2 linked regions of the Candidatus Thiodictyon syntrophicum genome follow. The protein of the gene in region 1 interacts with the protein of each later gene in a pairwise test. Links are inferred from orthologs where the notes say so. Each region holds a gene or a part of one and is shown on either strand. Other genes may lie near its edges.

Region 1 (10,407 bases):
CTACAATACCCGTGCCATCGCCGTACGCGACCCCGGGCAGTTCGCCGCCATCACCGCCGAGGCGGTCCTGGAACTGTTCGAGCTGGGGTTCGCGCTCCTGTGGCCGACCGCCCCGGACGGAACCCCGGCGGACGCCCCGACGGCCGCGCTCGGCATCGCCCCCGACGCCATCCCCGGCGCGGCGTTGCGCGAGTTGCTCGCCGCGGAGCGCTTCCGCCGCAGTCGCACCGGCTGGTGGGGACCCGCCGACCCCCCGCCCGTCGCCCCCGCCGGGACGCATCAACTGGTCATCAGCGCCTGCGTCGGCCCGAGCGGCGTCAGCTTCGCGCTGGTCATCGGCGGGGTGGCGACGGGCGATCGGGACCATTATCGCGGGCTGGTCGCCGCGCACCTGGAGTCCTTCGCCGTCTTCGCCCAGCAGATCGGGGCGCTACTCCAGAACCGCAGTGATCAGGCGACCATCGAGCACCAGATGCAGCAGTTGCGACTCGAACAGGAGCGCCTCGACATGGCCGTGGAGGGCAGCAACGCGGGCCTCTGGGACTGGGACCTGGAGACCAATCGGGTCCACCTGTCGCCGCGCTGGAAGGCGATGTTGGGTCATGCCCCCGCGGAGCTGCAGGATACCTTTGCCGAGTGGGAGGCGCGCGTGCACCCCGACGACCTGGGGCCCTCCCGGGAGCGGGTGCGCGCCCACTTGATCGGTGTGACCGAGATCTATGAAAACGTCCACCGACTGCGCCACAAGGACGGGCATTACCTCTGGATCATGGCCCGCGGGCGCGCCCTGCGCACCGCGGCGGGCCGTCCCTACCGGATGGTGGGCATCCACCTGGACGTGACCGAGCAGCGCCGGGCGCGCGAGCAGGCGGAGGCCGCCAACCGCGCCAAGAGCGAATTCCTGGCCACCGTGAGCCACGAGATTCTGACCCCCATGAACGGGGTGCTGGGGATGCTCGAGTCATTGCAGCACAGCGGCCCGACCCCGGAGCAGGCGCCGCATCTGGCCACCGCCCGCCGCTCCGCCGAACACCTGCTCGACATCATCAACGATATTCTGGTCCTGTCCACGATCGAGGCCGGGCGCTTCGCGGCCGAAACCACCCCCTTCGCGCCGGGTCCCGTGCTGACGGCCGCCGCCGACGCCTTTCGCGACGCGATGGCGGCCAAGGGGCTCGACTACCGGGTGGACCTGGCCGCCGGGCTGCCCGATTGCCTGCTGGGGGACCCGGCATGCCTGACGCGAATCCTGCGCAACCTGGTGGGCAACGCGCTCAAGTTCACACCCGCGGGCACGGTAACGGTCGCGCTCGGCGGGCGGCCCCTGCCGGACGGTCGCTTCGAGCTGGCGCTCACCGTGCGCGACACCGGCATCGGCATGACCCCCGAGACCCAGGCGCGGGTCTTCAGCCCCTTCACCCAGGCGGACGGGGGCACCACCCGGGCCTACGGCGGCGCCGGCCTGGGGCTCGTCATCTGCCGCCGGCTCCTGGACCAAATGGGCGGGCGCATCTGGATGCAGAGTGAACCGGGCCGGGGTTCGGAGCTGCAGGTCCGCCTGCCCTTGGCGCCCGGCAGCGCCCGGGCACCGGAGCCGCCACCGCGGCCCCGCGCGCGGCGCGCCCTGCTGGCCGAGGACAACCTGGTCAACCAGAAGGTCGCCCGCCGCATCCTGGCCGGACTGGGTCTGGAGGTCCTGGTCGCGGACGACGGGCGCCAGGCCCTGGAGGTCTTCGCCCAGGGCGGTATCGACATCGTGCTGATGGACATCCAGATGCCGGTGATGGACGGTTACGAGGCCACCCGCCGCCTGCGCGCCCTGGAGGCCGAGCGCGCCTGGCCGCGCACCCCGGTGCTGGCGGTCAGCGCCAACACCAGTGCCGAGGACCGGGACCGCTGCCTGGCCGCCGGCATGGACGCCTTCGTCGCCAAACCGACCAACGCGGCCGGGTTCAAGGCGGCGCTGGCACGGTGGGTGGAGATCTAAGAGATTTCGCGCGGATTAGGCCTTGCGTGTCGACCGAGCATTGCCCCAACACATCCTCACCATTGTCGCCGCTTCGCCCTGATATACTGCGGACCTTACGCGCCTCCCCCGCCATGACCGCTGACCGGGAACCGTCATGACCAACAGACCCGATATCGATCCGCAAGAGACCCAAGAGTGGCTCGACGCCCTGGACGGCGTGCTGGAACAGGAGGGCGTCGACCGCGCCCACTTCCTGTTGGAGCGTCTCATCGACAAGGCCCGGCGCTCGGGGGCCCATCTGCCCTACAGCGCCAACACCGCCTATCTCAACACGATCCCGGTCCAGCAGCAGGAGCGCTTCCCCGGTGACCGGGCCATGGAGCGGCGCATCCGCTCCTTCGTGCGCTGGAACGCCATGGCGATGGTGGTGCAGGCCAACCGGCTGTCGACGGAACTCGGGGGCCACATCGCCTCCTTCGCCTCCTCCGCCACCCTGTTCGACGTGGGCTACAACCATTTCTTCCACGCCCGCACCCCGGACCACGGGGGCGACCTGGTGTTCATCCAGGGCCACTCGGCCCCGGGCATCTATGCCCGCGCCTACCTTGAGGGCCGCATCAGCGAGGACGACCTGCTCAACTTCCGCCAGGAGGTGGACGGCGGGGGCCTCTCCTCCTATCCGCACCCCTGGCTGATGCCCGATTTCTGGCAGTTTCCGACGGTCTCGATGGGGCTGGGCCCGATCATGGCCATCTACCAGGCGCGCTTCATGCGTTATATCAACGACCGGGGGCTGGTCAACACCAGCAACCGCAAGGTCTGGGCCTTTCTGGGGGACGGGGAGATGGACGAGCCCGAGTCCATGGGCGCCATCGCGCTCGCCTCCCGGGAGCGGCTGGACAACCTCATCTTCGTGGTCAACTGCAACCTGCAGCGCCTCGACGGCCCGGTGCGCGGCAACGGCAAGATCATCCAGGAATTGGAGGCGGACTTCCGCGGGGCCGGCTGGAATGTCATCAAGGTCATCTGGGGGAGCTACTGGGACCCGCTGATCGCCCGCGACCAGGACGGGGTGCTCCTAAAGCGCATGGAGGAGTGCGTGGACGGGGACTACCAGGCCTACAAGGCCCGAGACGGCAAGTTTGTCCGCGAGCACTTCTTCGGCAAGTATCCGGAAACCGCCGAGATGGTCGCCAATATGACCGACGAGGACGTCTGGCGCCTGAACCGCGGCGGTCATGACCCGGCCAAGGTCTATGCCGCCTACGCCGCCGCCGTGAAGACGACCGGTCAGCCCACCGTGATCCTGGCCAAGACCATCAAGGGGTACGGCATGGGCGTGGCCGGCGAAGGGATGAACATCACCCACTCCCAGAAGAAGATGGGCGAGGTGGCGCTCAAGGCCTTCCGCGACCGCTTCAACATCCCGCTGTCGGACGATCAGCTCGACGCCACCCCCTTCTACAAGCCCCCCGTCGACAGCGAGGAGATGCGCCACCTGCACGGACTGCGCGAGGCCCTGGGCGGCTTCCTGCCGGCCCGGCACGACACGGCGGCGGCGCTGACGGTCCCTGAGCTTGCCGCCTTCGCCCCGCTCCTGGAGGGCACCGGCGACAAGGAGCAGTCGACCACCATGGCGTTCGTGCGCATCCTCAACATCTGTCTGCGCGACAAGGAGATCGGCCCCCTGGTCGTGCCGATAGTCCCGGACGAGGCGCGTACCTTCGGCATGGAGGGGCTGTTCCGCCAGGTCGGCATCTATTCCTCCGTCGGCCAGCTCTATCAGCCGGTGGACGCCGATCAGGTGATGTCCTACCGGGAGGACAAGAAGGGGCAAATCCTGGAGGAGGGGATCAACGAGGCCGGGGCCATGTCGTCCTGGATCGCGGCGGCCACGGCCTATGCGAACCACGGCCAGGCGATGATCCCCTTCTATATCTACTATTCGATGTTCGGCTTCCAGCGCATCGGCGACCTGGCCTGGGCCGCCGGTGACATGCAGGCGCGCGGCTTCCTGATCGGCGGCACGGCCGGGCGCACCACGCTCGCGGGCGAGGGCCTCCAGCACCAGGACGGCCACAGCCACCTGCTGGCCGCCACCATCCCCAACTGCATCTCCTATGACCCGGCCTATGCCTATGAGCTGGCGGTGATCGTCCAGGACGGACTGCGGCGCATGTATCAGGAGAAGGAGCGGTGGTTCTATTACATCACCACGATGAACGAGAACTACCCCCAGCCGGCCCTGCCGGAGGGGCCTGATGGGAGCACGGTGACCGGCATCCTGAAGGGCATGTACCGCGTCCAGCGGGGCGAGGAGCGCACCCACCGGGTACAATTGCTGGGCGCCGGCACCATCCTGCGCGAGGTGCTGGCCGCGGCCGAGCTGCTCGCCCGTGACTTCGACGTGGGCGCCACGGTGTGGAGTGTCACAAGCTTCAATGAACTACGGCGCGAGGGCATCGACGCGGAGCGCTGGAACATGCTCCACCCCGAGGACGAACCGCGGGCGCCCTATGTGACGGCCCAACTCACCGACACCCGCGGACCCGTCATCGCCGCCACCGACTATATGCGCGCCTATGCCGATCAGATTCGGCCCTATTGCCCGCGTCGCTATGTCGTGCTGGGCACCGACGGCTATGGCCGCAGCGACATGCGCAGTCAGTTGCGCAAGTTCTTCGAGGTCAATCGCTACTATGTGGCGGTAGCCGCCCTCAAGGCCCTGGCGGACGAGGGCGCGATCCCCGCCGCCAGGGTCGCGGAGGCCATCGCCAAATACCGCATCGACCCGGAAAAGCCCAATCCGGTGACCGTCTGAAACGCCCGGCAACACAGGCTTTGGAGAATACAGCGTGGCACACCTCGAAACCATCCTGTTGCCCGACATCGGCGATTTCGCCGAGGTCGAGATCATCGAGATCCTGGTCGCCCCCGGCGAGCGGATCGAACCCGAACAGTCACTCCTGACCCTGGAGAGCGACAAGGCGACCATGGAGATCCCGGCGCCGCGCGGCGGGGTGATCCAGGACCTCCTGGTCAAGGTCGGGGACAAGATAGCGGCCGGCAGCCCGCTGATGACACTGGCGACGCAGGATGCGGCGGCGCCGCCCCCCGCGGCGTCGCCAGTGGCCGAGCCGACGGCGGCCAGCCCGACGGCGGCCCCGACCCAGGCCGCAGCCCCAGCCGTGAGCGGGGTCGGCGAGACCATCTCAGTCCTGCTCCCGGACATCGGTGACTACGCCGAGGTGCCCGTGATCGAGATCCTGGTGGCCCCGGGCGAGCGGGTGGAACAGGATCAATCCATCCTGACCCTGGAGAGCGACAAGGCGACCATGGAGGTCCCCTCGCCGCAGGCCGGCGTAGTAGAGGGTATCGCGGTCCAACTCGGGGACAAACTGAGCCAGGGCGACCTGATCCTGACGCTGCGGGTGGATGGCGGCGGCGCGGCGGCGCCGACGGCAGTTGCTCCAGCCCCGGCCGCGGAACCGCCCGCCAAGCCCGCGCCGACGCCCCCCCAGCGCGCCCCTGGCGAGGCCGAGCGGCGTCAGGCCCCGGTGCCCCTGCGTCCGGACGACCTGGCCGCCATCGGTGCTGCCGGTCGCAAGGCCCACGCCAGCCCCACGGTGCGGCGTCTGGCGCGGGAGCTGGGCGTTGACCTGATCCTGGTCAAGGGGTCAGGGCCCAAGGACCGCGTGCTGCGGGAGGACGTGCAGGGATATGTCAAGCGCACCCTGGCCCAGGGGGCCGCGGCGTCCGCCGCGGGCGCCCTGCCCTTCGCGCTCCCCGCCGCGGCGGCCGTGGACTTTTCCAAGTTCGGACCCGTCGAGGTCAAGGAACTCTCCCGCATCCAGAAGCTCAGCGGCCGGCACCTGCACCGGTGCTGGCTCTCGATCCCGCACATCACCCAGTTCGATGAGGCGGACATCACCGAGTTGGAGGCCTTCCGCAAGGCGCAGAAGGACGCCGCGGAGGCGGCGGGGGTGAAACTGACCTTCCTGCCCTTCCTGCTCAAGGCCGTCGCCACGGCCCTGAACCGCATGCCCACGGTCAAGTCGTCCCTGACCCCGGACGGCGACGCACTGGTGATGAAGCACTACACCCATATCGGCGTCGCTGTGGACACCCCCAACGGGCTGGTGGTCCCGGTGGTGCGCGACGTGGACAAGAAGGGCATCTACGACCTGGCCCGGGACCTGATGGATTTCAGCAAAAAGGCCCGAGACGGCAAGCTCCTGCCCGGCGACATGCAGGGCGGCTGCTTCACCATCTCCAGCCTCGGGGGCATCGGCGGCACCGCCTTCACCCCCATCGTGAATGCCCCTGAGGTAGCCATCCTGGGGGTTTCGCGCTCGGACACGAAGCCGGTATGGAACGGAAAAGAATTCGTGCCGCGCCTGATGCTGCCGCTATCGTTGTCTTATGACCACCGGGTGATCGACGGCGCCGCGGGGGCGCGCTTCACTACCCTGCTCGGGCGACTCCTGGGGGACATCCGCACCCTGCTGCTCTGATGCCCGCGCGGGTGCGATCAGAACTGATGTGGTGATCGAGATCGTGGGTACGTTGTCGTTGTCGTTGTCGTTGTCGTTGTCGAATAATCCGACCACGATTACGACAACGACAACGACGCCCGGTCCTTGAGAACGCCCGGTAGCCTGTAGCTGTAGGTGCGCGATGCGTACCCTACGACATGTGCGTTAACACATCAGATCTGATCGCACCCTGCCCGCGCCCCGGCGTCCGATGCTTCAGCCTTGCCCTGTGGGAGTCCGGTCCCGCGGGGACACGAGTGAAATGATCGGGCGCTGGACTACCAGAACCTGGGCTCGAACCCCGGCCGATTCTTGACCTCCATGACCTGATCGCCCACGGCAAGCACCAGGAAGCCCAGCCGCTCGGCGTAGTTGAGCACACTGTCGTCCACCGACAGGGTGGCCAGGATGCCGACGACCGGCAAATGGGCGCGCGCGGGCAGGAATTCCCGGAAGGCGGCGATCTCATCGATCAGCCGGTCGACATCCGCACTGCGCAGGGTGGCCTTGGTGCTGTTCAAGGCGGCCACCTCGGGGGCGATGGCAAAGGCATCGAACTCCCGCACCCGCCCGTCGGGCAGACGCAACCGCACCCGGGCCTGGATGCTGTCGAATTCGCGGCCCAGCGTCTCACGCAGGATGCGCGGCAGGCTGGGGTAGACCAAGTCCTCGACCATGGTGCCGAGCTTGTTGGCGAGGTCGCCCCACTTGCGGTTCATCTCGCGGCGCTCGGCGATGGACTCGGCCTTGAATCCCAGCATTTCGGCCTTGAATCCCAGCATTTCGTCCTTGAACTCGCGCATTTCGTCCTTGAACTCGCGCATCTCGTCCTTGAACTCGCGCATCTCGTCCTTGAACTCGCGCATCTCGTCCTTGAACTCGCGCATCTCCGCCGTGGTGCGCTGCTGGGACTTATAGAGCTTGTTGAACTCGATCCCCACACTCGCGACGAACCGGTCGATCGAGGCCTCGAGTCGATCGACGCGTTCGGCGGTGGCAGGCAGCGGGGCGGGCATGGGATGACTCCGGTTGGTCGGCGCAGGAGAGTATAGCCCTGCGCGACGGTTTGAGCCCGGCGACCGCCCGGCGGCGGGGACCGCGCCGGACCTACCTCAAGGGCCGGGCCCCGCTCAGGCGGCGACGCGTTCGGTCCTTTCCTCCAGGCGCCGAATCAACGGATACAGATTCTCGGTCTCGCGCTGGATGCGATCGAGCACCAACCCGAACATCTGATTGGTGTCCCTCACGAAGGCGGCGTGATCGGCGATCTTCAATTCCTGTTTACGCTCGTCGCACCAGTCCTTGAGGTAGGCGGCGAAGATCCGCTTGATCTCCACGGAGCCGGACAGGAAGCGGTCGGCGGTATTCACCATGAGCCGGTCCTGACTCTGAATGAGACGCCCGCAGAACTGGGCGTCCACCATCTCCATGTGCTGGCGAACCTTGCTTACGTATTCAAAGAAGAGCTGGCGCGCGCAGTCGGTATCACACATGGCGCGCTTGCGAATGAGATAGAGAAAGACATTGGAGATCTCCGTGATCTTGTGATTTTGTTCGTGACATCTCGCGAAATTGACCATGTTACTCCGCCCTCCGGGGTTTTCTTGTGGTAATGTGAAAATGATATTTCCGATCGCGCCGCCGGCCCCACACCGGGGGCGAAAGGCGCAAGCAACGCGGCGGTCAGGAAAATGACCGCGGGGCCGTGCGGGCCGCCGGCCCACCCCGGTTGAGCCGGCGGCGACACTGCACCAATACCCTGCAACCAGAGCAGCGGGCCGGTTCCCGGGTCGCCGCATGCCGTGAAGCGAAAACGTAACGCCCCGGCGCGCCTTTTACAAGAGCTAATTGCCGGGACGCACACAATCCTTGCCGCCGCTTTGTCCCCGGCCTTTCCGCCTGCTGGTCAGGTACGCCGGGCCGGTGGCTGGTACACCCGCAGACCGAGTCCCCGGGATCGATACATGAGGCAATAGCATCAGACGACGCTAATATTCGGAAAAGCTAATTCGACGGTTTCCGGCACCTGCGTGTGCCCTGGGTCAATACAGGAGCGGCGCGGCCGGCGGCGCCGTCGGCTTGGGCAGACCGCGCAGGACTGCGGCCACGTCCTCGCTGAAGGCACCCAGGGCCGCGCTCATGGCAGCGATGAGCGCCGCCTGATCCGCCGGCGGGCGCAGGGGCTGACGGTAACTGGTCTCGCGGGCCGCCAGGGTCTGCTCCAGGCGGGGGTCCAGCACCGCCCAGCGCACCTTCAGCACGGCCTCGCCCGCCGGGGTGCCCTCGAAGGTCAGCACGTCCGCGGTGATGCGAAAATCCAGTGGGAAGCGGACCTCGGTCGGGAAGATCAGGACCCGGCTGGTGCCGACCAGATAGGCCAGGTTCTCGCTCCAGACCCGCAGGAAGTCGTCCTGCAGGGTCCCGCCCCAGCGGTTGAACTCGTCCAGGGCCAAACGGTTGTTGCCATCGCGCGAGACGATCTGCGGCCGATCCAGAAAGCCGGGAAAGGTCACCGGCCCCAACCCGATGCCCAGGGTACCGCCGGTCACCGCGGCGTGCCCGTCCGCCGCGGGTAGTGGTCTCAGGGTAAAGAAGTTCGACGGGGGTGAGCCGGCACAGCCGGCGACGGCAAGGACCCAGCCAAGCCACCAGCAAAGGGAGAAATGAGTCCGCTTCGCGGGCCTCGCCGCGCGCCCGACGACGGCCCCGTCGCCAACCACTGCCGCTGTCACTAGCGCCCCCCCGCCTTGCCCTTCAGCAGCGCCTCCGGGTGACGCTCCAGGTAGTCCGCCATGAGCCGCACGGAGCGCGCCGCGGCGCCCACCTCCGCAAACATACGTTCCATCTCGATATATAGGGGAGAATTGAGCGCCACAATGTCACCGGCATACTTCATGGTGGTCGAGGTCGCGCGCAGGGCCGCGCTCAGTTGCGGTGCGAGCTCGCCATCCAGGCGCTCCGCGCTCTTGCGCACCGCGGCCAGGGCCGCTTGCGTCTCTGCGACCGCGCCCTGCAATTCCCGGGAGTTGATCAGCGCGTTGGCGCCGGCCGCCGCCTGACCCAGGTCGCGGCCGAGCTGCTCGATCGGCAGGCGATCGAGCTTTTCGAGCACGCTGGTCGCCCTGGTGGTCAGGGCCTCCAAGGGCGCCGGCACGGTCGGCAGCACCACATAGTCGCCATGCCGCGAGGGGCGCTCCGGCGGGGCGCCAGGATGGAAATCCAGGTCCACATAGAGGGCACCGGTCAGTAGATTATCCGATTTGAGCTGGCCGCGCAGACCATTGGCGACCAGGCGTTCGACCACGGCGGCCGGCTCGATCCGCCCCGGGTCGCCACTGACACCGATGCGCTCCGGCTCGACCTCCACCAGCACCGGGATCTGGAAGTCGTAGTCGTCCACATTGAAGATCAACTGCACGTCCAGCACCCGACCGATGGCGATGCCGCGCAACCGCACCGCGGCGCCCACCGCCAGGCCGCTCACCGAGCCCTTGAAATACAGCAGGTAGCGATCCTTGTGGGCGTAGGTCTTCTCGTGGGCTTGCTCCCGACTCGGGTAGAGCGCCAAGACCTCGCCCGCCGCGGCCGCCTTGCGCTCCCCGTCGATGGTATCCGGGGTGTCGAATGAGATGCCGCCGATCAGCACCGACAGGAGTGACTGGGTGTCCACCGTGACCCCCGCGGTGGAGATCGAAAAATCCAGCCCGCTCGCGTTCCAGAAGCGGGTATTGGTATAGACCAGGCGGTCGTAGGGGGAGGAGACGAAGATCTCGATGTTGACCGACCCCCCATCCGTCTCCAATTGGTGGCCCGCCACCTGCCCGACCTGGATCTGCCGGTAGTAGACCGGAGAACCGATATTGAGCGACCCCAGGGTCGGGGAGCGCAGCAGGAAGCGCTTAC
Region 2 (9,945 bases), 1.4 Mb from region 1 along the record:
ATCGCAGCCACGCAGGGGATCGAATACCTTCTCACTTGGAACTTTAAGCACATCAACAACGCCGAGACAAAGGCACTGATTGCCCGGGTCGTCGAAGCCGATGGCTGGGTATGTCCTGTTCTCTGCTCGCCCGAGGAACTCGGAGGTAACGCTGATGAAGAATGACGCTATTGTCGATGAGGTCCGGAACCATGGCCTGGCATTGGCTGCGCGATACGGCAATAATACCGGGGCAATCTGCAAAGCCCTTAAGGAAAGAGAGCGGTCATCGGTACGCAAGGTTGTTGATCGGGCACCACGTCGGTTGGCAATAAAATCTCAGCAGTCGGCTTAGCGCAAGACCCAGGGACAGTATACTGAATTCAGCGCAAATCCGCCCTCAGAGTTCCGGGGACAGTATCCTTAATTCAGCGTAAAGCCGCCCGCGATTGAGCAAGCTGTCCCCGGAATTCCCGATACAAGGTGCTACGATGATCGCAATCATCTACCGCAACGGGTACGAACAACAACGGATGCCGCGCAAGGCTTGGACTGCGATCACCGTCGCCTGTCTCGCCGGCCTGCTGTCGCTGCCGTCGGCGGCCGTGTGGGCGGCAGGGCTCCCGGACGGCTTTGTCTATCTGCGGGAGGTCGCGCCCGCTATCGCGCAGGACATGCGCTACTACGGCAGCCACAATTTCATCGGCCGCCCGATCGACGGCTATCAGGCCCCGGAGTGTATCCTCACCCGGGAGGCCGCCGCGGCAGTGAAGGCGGTGCACGAGGACCTTGCCGCCGCCGGCCTGCGGGTCAAGGTCTTCGACTGCTACCGCCCCACGCGGGCGGTGGCGCAGTTCGTACGCTGGAGCCGGGATCTCGAGGACCAGCGGATGAAGGCGGAGTTCTACCCCAACATCGCCAAGACGGACTTCTTCCGCCTGGGCTATGTCGCGAAGCGCTCCGGCCACTCCCGCGGCAGTACGGTGGACCTGGCCCTGGAGCCCGCCGCTGCGTCGCCGTCCCAGGTGGACGCGCGGGCTGACGGGCCGGCGGTCGCCTGCACGGCGCCCTTCGCCGAGCGCTTCCCGGACAGCCCGCTGGACTTCGGCACCGGCTTCGACTGTATGGACCCACTCTCGCACCCGGACAGCCCGGCCGTGCCCAGCGAGGCCCAGCGCAACCGCGCCCTGCTCGCCCAGGCGATGGAGCGGCACGGCTTCCGCGGCCTGCCCGAGGAGTGGTGGCATTTCACCCTCAAGGCCGAACCCTTCCCGAACACCTGGTTCGATTTTCCGGTCATGGCCCCGGGTCAATGACGGCGGTCTCCTACTCTGGCGCCGAGACGATCTGCTGGAATTGCGCCTGCGCGTTCGGCGCCATCGTCCGGCTAACGGCCATGGAAGGAACCTCAGTCACCCCGGACGATAAGAGCCCCCCGTGGAAGCGGCTTCAGCCGCGATGCGAGGCCTCGTCGCGGCTGAAGCCGCTCCCACAGCGTCGCTGCGCGACCTTCACGGTCAAACCTGCGCCTGCATTTTGGCGCCGAGACCCTCTCGGCTGATCCGTCCAGTGGGCGCAGCCTTAAGCAGATACCTGCGCCAGGCGGCCGCGTCCCCAGCCGGTTCAGCGGGCCCCGCGGGCGCTTTGCCGCGGCGGCCCCGCGGTGGCACACTGCGCAGACCAGCCACGGAGAAACCAGAATGCCATCAACGAGCGCCGTCATCGCCATCGCACCGGAGGCGCCGACCCTCAAGGCCCATGCCTTGCTGTTGGGCCGCCGTCTGGACCTGCGCAGTCTCACCCATGTGGAGCCGCTGGCCATGAATCCGCTGGTGGTGCGGGTCAGCGGCGGGGGGCGGGCGGTACTGATGCGCTACGGGGCGGCGGTACTGTTCGACGTGGCCCCCGGCGCGGAGGCGTCATTCCTGCAACTGCTGGCACCCTGCGTGCGCGAACCCCTGGCCACCCCCGAGACCGAGACGCTCGAGATCGTCATCGACAGCACCCGCGGCGACCTGATGGAACGCGACCGGCTGGTACTCTGCGACTCCGACGCGGCGCGCCTGCAGGTGGTGGCGGACGTGCTGGGCAAGAGCGTGCTGCTGGCGGACCAGGAGGCGCAGGTGGCACGCGCCTTCGACCGCATCGACCCCTTGGCCGAGGAACTGCATCGGCACGGCCGCGGGGCGCGGCGCGCCCGTCACCTGATCCGTCATATCGGCGAGACCCTGCTGATCCAGCACCGCCTGGTGGGGCGCGCCGAGGTCGGTGACAAGCCGGAGGTGATCTGGGAGCGGCCGGATCTGGAACGCCTGTTCCTCGGCCTGGAGGCCGAATTCGAGGTCCGTGAGCGCCAGGTCGCCCTGGAGCGCAAGCTGACGCTGATCAACGACACCGCCGCGACCCTGCTCGACCTGCTCCAGACCAAACGCTCGGCGCGGGTTGAGTGGTACATCACGATCCTGATCCTGATCGAGATCGTACTCACGCTCTATCAGTTGTTCGTGCGCGGGCCGGGCGGCTGAGGTCCGGCTCAATCAACCGAAGCGCCCGTGTAGAAACCAGTCGCGGCGGCCCCTGAGGTCCCGATAGACCCATAGCCGTTCGCCGCGCGGGCTGGTGGCGACGAAGTAGTCCCGCGCTACGGCGTGCTCATCCCACCAGCCGGTGTCGATGCGCTCGCGCTCCTGCCCCAGGTCCAGGGCGCCGTCCAGCCAGGGGCGGCCGTCGCGCACCACCAGGGGTTGGGGCTGCGGCAGGAGCCACAGGGGGCGGTCCGGACGGGGACAGCCGCGGCCGGACGCGCCGGGCTCGACCCAACACCAGGCGTGCTCGGGGCGGTGGTCGGCCGCCAGGGCAAGGCCACGCACCGCGTCCGGACCCAGACGGGCGCGCAGCCGGTCCAGCAGCGCGGTGTCCGGGGTACGGCCGGGGGGCAACAGACGCGCAAAGAGGTCCCCAGGGGTGGGGCTCAGGGGCTGGACCTGAGTCGCATCGAGGCCGATCCCGCACACCGCGGCCGGCAGTTCCAGGCGCTCCAGGTGCCCGCGCAAGAGTTCCAGCCAGCGCTCCGGGTCGGCCAGGGGTCGGGCGGCGCCCAGGCACAACCGGGTGTCGGGGTGCCGCGCATGCCCGAAGCGCCAGTCGAGCCGCGCCACCCCGGCCTGGCGTCCGAGCAGGAAGCCGCCCAACTCCGCGAGCAGGCGCCGACAAGGGAAGACCAGGGCCGGCGCCAGTTCCACCGCCGCGGGCAGTTCGAGGTAGCCGCGGTACGCGGCCGGGGGTACGAAGGGCGGGCGGGGGTCCGGGGTCTCGCCCAGCAGGCGCTCCAGCCAGTCCACCCGCCGTGGCCCCAGGCGTTCGCGCAACCCCTGGCGGGGCAGGCGCAGCAGGTCGCCGACCCGGCGTAGGCCCATGGCGGTGAGGTCCTCCAACTCCCGCGGGCCCAGGCCCAGGGCGCCCAGGGGCAGGCCGGCGAGGGCGGCGCCCAGGGCCGCACGGTCGGGGATGATCGGGCGCCCGCCCGCCCCGCCCCCGGCCTGGATCGCCACGACCAGGGCGCCCAGGGGCGTGGGCGCCAGGGCGAGGCGGCCCTCGTAGCCGAGCCCGGCCAGGCCCTCCCCCACCTGATCCAGCAGGGACTGGGCCCCGCCGAAGAGGCGCAGGCTGGCGGCCACGTCCAGCAGCAGCGAGCGGGGCGGCACCAGGCTGACCACGGGGGTGAAGCGGATGGACCAGGCGGCCAGGCGCGCCAAGGCCTCGCGCTCCGCCCCCGGGCGCAGCACCCGCACCACGAGTTCCGCGCAGCGGGCGCGGGCGGCACCGACCGTCAGCCCCGGGCGAATGCCCGCGGCGGCGGCGGCCGGGTCGCAGCGCAGGATGCGCTCGCCCTGGCGGGTGGTGCTGATGGCGAGCGGCACCCCCGCGGCACAGGCCCGCCCCAGGACCTCAAGGGGTAGCTGGGGGAGATAGAGCGCGAGCCAGCGCATCGGCGACCCCCGCAAGAATGATTGAAGGCCACACAGCATTGAAATTGAAGGCCGAGCCGGCCGGTTGATATTTTCAGACTGCTCGGACCTTGCTGCGTAATTGCGCGTCGCCTGCTTCTTGAGGCGCCACGGCCCCGGTAAATGGCAGGTGCAATACCGCCCCGGCCCGGCCGCCGCGCTGTTTGAGGACCGTCACCCGGTAACCGGTCGGGGCCGTCTGCACCTGCAGACGCAGGGCGGCGGGCGAGGGCTGGCGGGCGGCCCCCGGGTCCCGGAACAGGAAGGCCAGGGCCTCACCGGCCGCGGCGGCCAACTGGAGCCGACGCAGCGCCGTTGCGTCCCAGCGCCCGCCCCACAGCAGCACCGCCGCACAGGCCCCAGAGCGCAGGCCCTGCTCGGCGGCCCAGGCGCACCGCTCCCCGGCGCTCACCAGCACCAGGCGCTCCAGGCCGACACCCTGGGCGGCCAAGGCCGGGGCAAAGGGTTGCAGGGGCGGGTCCACCAGCAGCAGCCAGCGGGACTGGGCACTGAGCCGGGCCAGGGCCGGCAGGACCAGCCCGAACCCGTCCGCGGGCTGCTCCCCGAGCAGTTCGCTCAGGCTGCCGGGGGGCCAGCCGCCCCAGGGCAGTTCCCGGTCCAGGGCGGCGTGCCCGGTGGGGACCCCCGCCGGCGCCAGGTCCTGCGCCACCCGACCCTGCCAGAGGTCGGGACGCCGCGCGAGAAGCTCTTGGATGGACATGTGTCAAATCGTCGTTGTCGTTGTCGTTGTCGTAATCGGAGAAGCGATGCAATTTGGGGTGCGAGAGAATCCGGGGCTACGATAACCTCGATTACGATTACGACAACGACAACGACGCGAAAAGCATTCCTGACACATGTCTGACACCACTACAGCCGTTGCGGCGCGACCAATCCCAGTCGCAGCACCCCGACGGCGATGCCCTCAATGACCAGTTCCTGTTTGCGCAGGTCCACCGCGATAGGCGGGAAGTCGGGGTTCTCCGCCAGGAGCTGGACGCGATAGACCCAGTGGGCCTGGCGGCGCAGGCGTTTGACCGTGACCTCGTCATTGAGCCGCGCCACCACGATCTGGCCGTTCTGCGCCTCTGCAATGGCATGTACGGCGAGCAGGTCCCCATCCAGAATGCCCGCGTCGCGCATACTGCTGCCGCGTACCCGCAGCAGGTAGTCGGCCCGGGGGCGAAAGAGCCCCGGGCTGATCCGGTGCCGGTCCTCCACATGCTCCGCGGCCAGGATCGGGCTACCGGCGGCGACCCGGCCGATGACCGGCAGGCCCGCCTCAGCGCCGCCTGTACCGGAGCGCCCCAAGGTCCCCTCGTCAGACTCACCGTCGGCCCCGCACGCAATCAGCCGGATGCCCCGGGAGCGCCCGCGGGTGAGTTCGATGGCCCCATGCCGGGCCAGGGCGCGCAGGTGGTCCTCCGCCGCATTGGCGGAGCGAAACCCCAGTGAGCGGGCGATCTCGGCCCGGGTCGGGGGCACCCCGGTCACGCGCAGGTGGCGCTCGATCAGGTCCAGAACCAGGCGTTGGCGGTCGGTGAGTTGATCGGTCATAACTGTATTTTTATCCAGATGTGGGCGCTTTGCAAGGCCGTTGTCGAACTGTCGGCGGGCTTGGCCCGGGGCGCCCGACACCCTATCCTCCCCACCCATGAATGACGCCAAACGCCGCCTGATCTTCGAGCGCCTGCGCGCCGCGAATCCGACCCCGACCACAGAGCTTCAGTACCGCAGCCCCTTCGAGTTGCTGGTCGCCGTGATCCTCTCCGCGCAGGCGACGGACAAGGGCGTCAACCAGGCCACCGCCCGGCTCTTTCCCATCGCCAACACCCCCCAGGCGATCCTGGACTTGGGCGAGGAGGGGCTGAAGGCGCAGATCCGCACCATCGGGCTCTTCAACAGCAAGGCACGCCACCTGATCAAGACCTGTGAGCTGTTGGTGAGCGCGCACGGCGGGGCTGTGCCGCGGGATCGCCAGTCGCTGGAGTCCCTGCCCGGGGTGGGCCGCAAGACCGCCAACGTGGTGCTGAACACCGCCTTCGGTGAGCCGACCATGGCGGTCGACACCCACATCCTGCGGGTCGGCAACCGCACCCGCATCGCCCCGGGCAAGACCCCGGCGGTGGTGGAGCAAAAGCTCCTGCGGCACGTCCCCCGGGAATTCCTGAAAGACGCCCATCACTGGCTGATCCTGCACGGGCGCTATGTCTGCGTGGCGCGCACCCCCCGCTGCCCCGCCTGCCCCATCGCCGACCTGTGCGAGTTCCCGGACAAGCATCAACCTAAAGAAGAGCAGTTAAGCCGCAAATGAACGCAAATGAACGCAAAAAATACCGTGGCTTGCGGACGCCCGTCGAACCAGGCCGGTCCACCCGCGGGGTGACCTCCCGGCATCGCACAGCAACGAGTAAGTTGATGTCTTTATTTGCGTTCGTTTGCGTTCATTTGCGGCCAAATATTCTTTCCGGGAGCGCGCGCGGGCGCTGGCCTGGGCCCGCGTGACGGAAGCCACCAGGGACAGTCCCGACGGCGCCGCGCTGGCTCAGGCGATCAAGACCTGGGGCCAGGAACTGGGCTTCCAGCAACTGGGCATCGCCGCGACTGACTTGAGCGTCGCCGCGGCCCACCTGGCGGAGTGGCTCCGCGCCGGATATCACGGCGAGATGCACTACATGGCCCGCCACGGCACCCGCCGCTCCCGCCCCGCCGAGTTGGTACCCGGTACCCGCAGTGTGATCATGGCGCGGATGGACTATCTGCCGCAGACCCGCACGGCCATGGCCGCGGCGCTGCGCGACCCCACGGGCGCGCTCATCTCCCGCTATGCCCTGGGCCGCGACTATCACCGGCTCCTGCGCCGCCGCCTGCAACGGCTTGCCGAGCGCATCACGGCGGCGATCGGCCCCTTCGGTCATCGCGCCTTTGTGGATTCGGCCCCGGTGCTGGAGAAGCCCCTGGCGCAGCACGCGGGCCTGGGCTGGATCGGCAAGCACACCAATCTGATCGACCGGCGGGCCGGCTCCTGGTTTTTCCTGGGGGCGCTCTACACGGATCTCGCCCTGCCCCCGGATACCCAGGCCCGGGACCACTGCGGTCGCTGCCAGGCATGCCTCCGCGCCTGCCCGACCGGGGCCATCGTCGCGCCCTATCGACTCGACGCCCGCCGCTGCATCTCCTATCTCACCATCGAACACCCCGGCCCCATCCCGGAGCCCCTGCGCCCCCTGCTCGGCAACCACATCTACGGCTGTGACGACTGCCAACTGGTCTGCCCCTGGAACCGCTTCGCCCGGCTGACGGCAGAGCCCGCCTTTCTGCCCCGCCACGGACTCGCCGCGGCGACCCTGGTGGAACTCTTCGCCTGGGATGAAGCAACCTTCCTCGCACGCACGCAAGGCTCGGCGCTGCGGCGCATCGGCCACGAGCGCTGGCTGCGCAACCTCGCCGTCGCGCTGGGCAATGCCCCGCCCGGCCCGGCGGTGACGGCGGCCCTGGCGGCCCGCGCCGACCATGCGAGCCCACTGGTGCGCGAGCACGTCGGCTGGGCACGGCGGCACCGCCCGGACGATCCGCAACGGTTTTGAGTTTTCGGTTCTTCATTTTTCGTTTAAACTTATTAAACAGTGCGTTACGAAAAACGAGAAACGAGAAACCAAGTACCATGGGGATCAGTGCACCGCTCGGACGGGCTGGCCGTACCGACCGAAATGGATGAGCAACCGCCCCAGGGTCGTCGCCCGCCAACGCGGACGGTGATTGCTCCGGCGCAGGATTAAGATAAACTCACGCTTTCATGACTACCGTGACCCCGACCGGGGGCAGGACCGGACGGTCCCTGGCGCGCTTGGCGCGCCGGCGCGTGCCGACGGCCTTAGCCCCTGGGATCAGCTTGTCGATCAGGATGCCATGCCCTATTTCGTCTATCAGATCACGCCGCCCCGCACCCTGACGCACCGCGCGACCCTCGCGCGCTACCAGGATGCGCGCGACCAGGTCCGCGCCCTGCGCGCGGCCGACCCGGACGCCGGCCCGGCCGCGTATCGGCTCATCTTCGCGGGCCAGATGGCCGAGGCGGAACGACTTCTGTCGCTGCCGCGCGATGAACGGGTGATCGGTGAGGACTGATCCCGCAACCGGCAGCCAAGATGCTTGAGAACACCATTACCCGCGCCACGCACCGACGGCAATATCACGCCGTCCTGGACCAATGCCGGGACACGGTGCTGGTCTTTTTCGACGCCCAGTTGACGGAGCTGTTCCAGAACGCGGGGGCGGCCCTGCTGGACTTCGCCGAGCGGGCCGAGAGCAACGCGGTCCAAAGCCGCTTCTTTGAGGCCATGGGCCAACTGACGCGGCGGCGCAGCGACATCGAGCATATCTTCCGCCAGGAAATCAATCTCGGGTTCGAGAACCTGGACAAGTCCAGCAACCCGGCGCAGCCGCTGCCGGACTCGGCCGGCAGCCACGGCGTGGAACTGTCGCTGGTAGAGCCGGACGACATGGAGGAATCGGTCGCGGCGGAAAATCTCATCCTGCGCGCCAACGCCAACTACTTTCCCGAGCTGTACGCCCTGAGCCAGCGCTTGAGCGTCGTCAACGGCGGCAAGAAGCTCAAGGACTTCGAGATCCCGGCCAGCCCCCACCACCTGGTGCACTCCTTTCGGCGCGCCATCGAGGGGCTGGACGTGCAGATCCGGGTCAAGATCATCCTCTACGCCCTGTTCGACAAATTCTTGCTCAAAAAGGCGCGTCCGACCTATGCCGAGTACAACAGCATCCTGATCGGCGCGGGGATCCTGCCGAACCTCAAACCGGTGCACCTGCGCGCGGATGCCCGGCGGGACGCACCGGAACGCAAGACGGAGCGCGACCGGACCGGGGTCGAGGGGCAACGTGGGGCGGGTGGCGAAGCCGGTCAACGCCCCGCCGGGGGCGATATGGCGGAGCCCCAGGCCCTGGGTGCTGAGTTATTCGACTCCATCTTGGACCTGATGTCGAGGAAGCACACGCAGCGCCGCGGCAGACCCGGCACCGGCGGCGTCGGCAGCAGCGGACCAAGTTCCGCGGAGGCCCAGGCCCAGACCAACGAACTGTTGTCGGCGATCAACAGCCTACAGGCCAGCCACACGCCCGAACTGGTCTCCACCGCGGTGACCGAGGCGACCCAGTTCCCCAACATCGAGGTCGACGCGGCCTTCGTCACCCGTGTCAAGGAGGCCCTGAGCCTGGAGCGGCAACAGGTCTTGAACACCATCGACCGCGACAAGCTCTCCCCGATGGATGCGGACCTGATCGACCTGATCGGCATGCTGTTCGAGTACATGCTCAATGACCCGGTGTTGCCCAATGTGGCCAAGGCCCTGCTCAGCCACCTGCACACCCCCTATCTCAAGGTCGCCCTGATCGACCGCCGCCTGCTGGTGGACAGCCGCCACCCGGCGCGGCGCCTGCTTGATCAGATGGTGGAGGCCGGCAGCCTCTGGGTGGAGGAGGGCAACCCGGCCCGCGGCATGTTCCCCGCCATGCAGCAGATCGTCGATCGGGTCCTCCAGGAGTTTACCGAGGATGTCGGCCTGTTCGACGAATTGCTGCGCTTCTTCGACGAGAAGATGGCCGAACAGCAGCGGCGCAGCGACACCATGGAACAGCGCACCCAGGAGGCCGCCCGCGGCCGCGAGAAACTGGCCCTGGCCAAACAGCGCGCCGCACACGAAATCGAGGGGCTGGTCGGCCTCTTCCCGATGCCCACTCAGGTCGCCGGCTTCCTCTCCAAGACCTGGCTCGACAATCTGGTCTTCATCCTGCTGCGCGACGAACAGCAAGAGCGCGGCACCGCCTGGAAGCAAGCAATCGGGATCGCCGAGCAACTGGTCGGGCTCTTTGATCGGCGCGCCTCGGCAGAGACCCTGCGCACGCGCATGGCCGGCATCCCGAAACTGCGCGAGGCCATCGTCAG

What was found.
Region 2: the proteins of aceE (region 1) and nth interact in binary tests that used the Escherichia coli proteins (3 or more experiments, as listed by UniProt). The link is inferred for Candidatus Thiodictyon syntrophicum from one-to-one orthologs.

What each region holds. Positions count from the first base shown.
Region 1 is NZ_CP020370.1:272,090-282,496, reverse strand. The notes cover bases 1,789-4,990. They hold aceE (pyruvate dehydrogenase (acetyl-transferring), homodimeric type), read left to right. Parts: upstream 1,789-2,123; coding sequence 2,124-4,790; downstream 4,791-4,990. Other genes in these bases: aceF (dihydrolipoyllysine-residue acetyltransferase), read left to right, coding at 4,825-4,990; THSYN_RS01185 (PAS domain-containing hybrid sensor histidine kinase/response regulator), read left to right, coding at 1,789-1,987. Outside these bases: more of THSYN_RS01185, read left to right, coding at 1-1,788; more of aceF, read left to right, coding at 4,991-6,483; THSYN_RS01170 (hypothetical protein), read right to left, coding at 6,783-7,520; THSYN_RS01165 (hypothetical protein), read right to left, coding at 7,635-8,084; THSYN_RS01160 (PqiC family protein), read right to left, coding at 8,547-9,236; THSYN_RS01155 (PqiB family protein), read right to left, coding at 9,236-10,407. UniProt on the Escherichia coli protein: Component of the pyruvate dehydrogenase (PDH) complex, that catalyzes the overall conversion of pyruvate to acetyl-CoA and CO(2).
Region 2 is NZ_CP020370.1:1,715,058-1,725,002, reverse strand. What follows is about bases 4,731-7,470. They hold nth (endonuclease III), read left to right. Parts: upstream 4,731-5,640; coding sequence 5,641-6,300; downstream 6,301-7,470. Other genes in these bases: queG (tRNA epoxyqueuosine(34) reductase QueG), read left to right, coding at 6,488-7,470; lexA (transcriptional repressor LexA), read right to left, coding at 4,857-5,543. Also shown: THSYN_RS33520 (PIN domain-containing protein), read left to right, coding at 1-165; THSYN_RS07430 (M15 family metallopeptidase), read left to right, coding at 471-1,295; THSYN_RS07425 (RMD1 family protein), read left to right, coding at 1,680-2,504; THSYN_RS07420 (Y-family DNA polymerase), read right to left, coding at 2,517-3,968; translesion DNA synthesis-associated protein ImuA, read right to left, coding at 4,042-4,707; more of queG, read left to right, coding at 7,471-7,573; THSYN_RS07395 (hypothetical protein), read left to right, coding at 7,896-8,114; THSYN_RS07390 (DUF1631 domain-containing protein), read left to right, coding at 8,135-9,945. UniProt on the Escherichia coli protein: DNA repair enzyme that has both DNA N-glycosylase activity and AP-lyase activity. The DNA N-glycosylase activity releases various damaged pyrimidines from DNA by cleaving the N-glycosidic bond, leaving an AP (apurinic/apyrimidinic) site.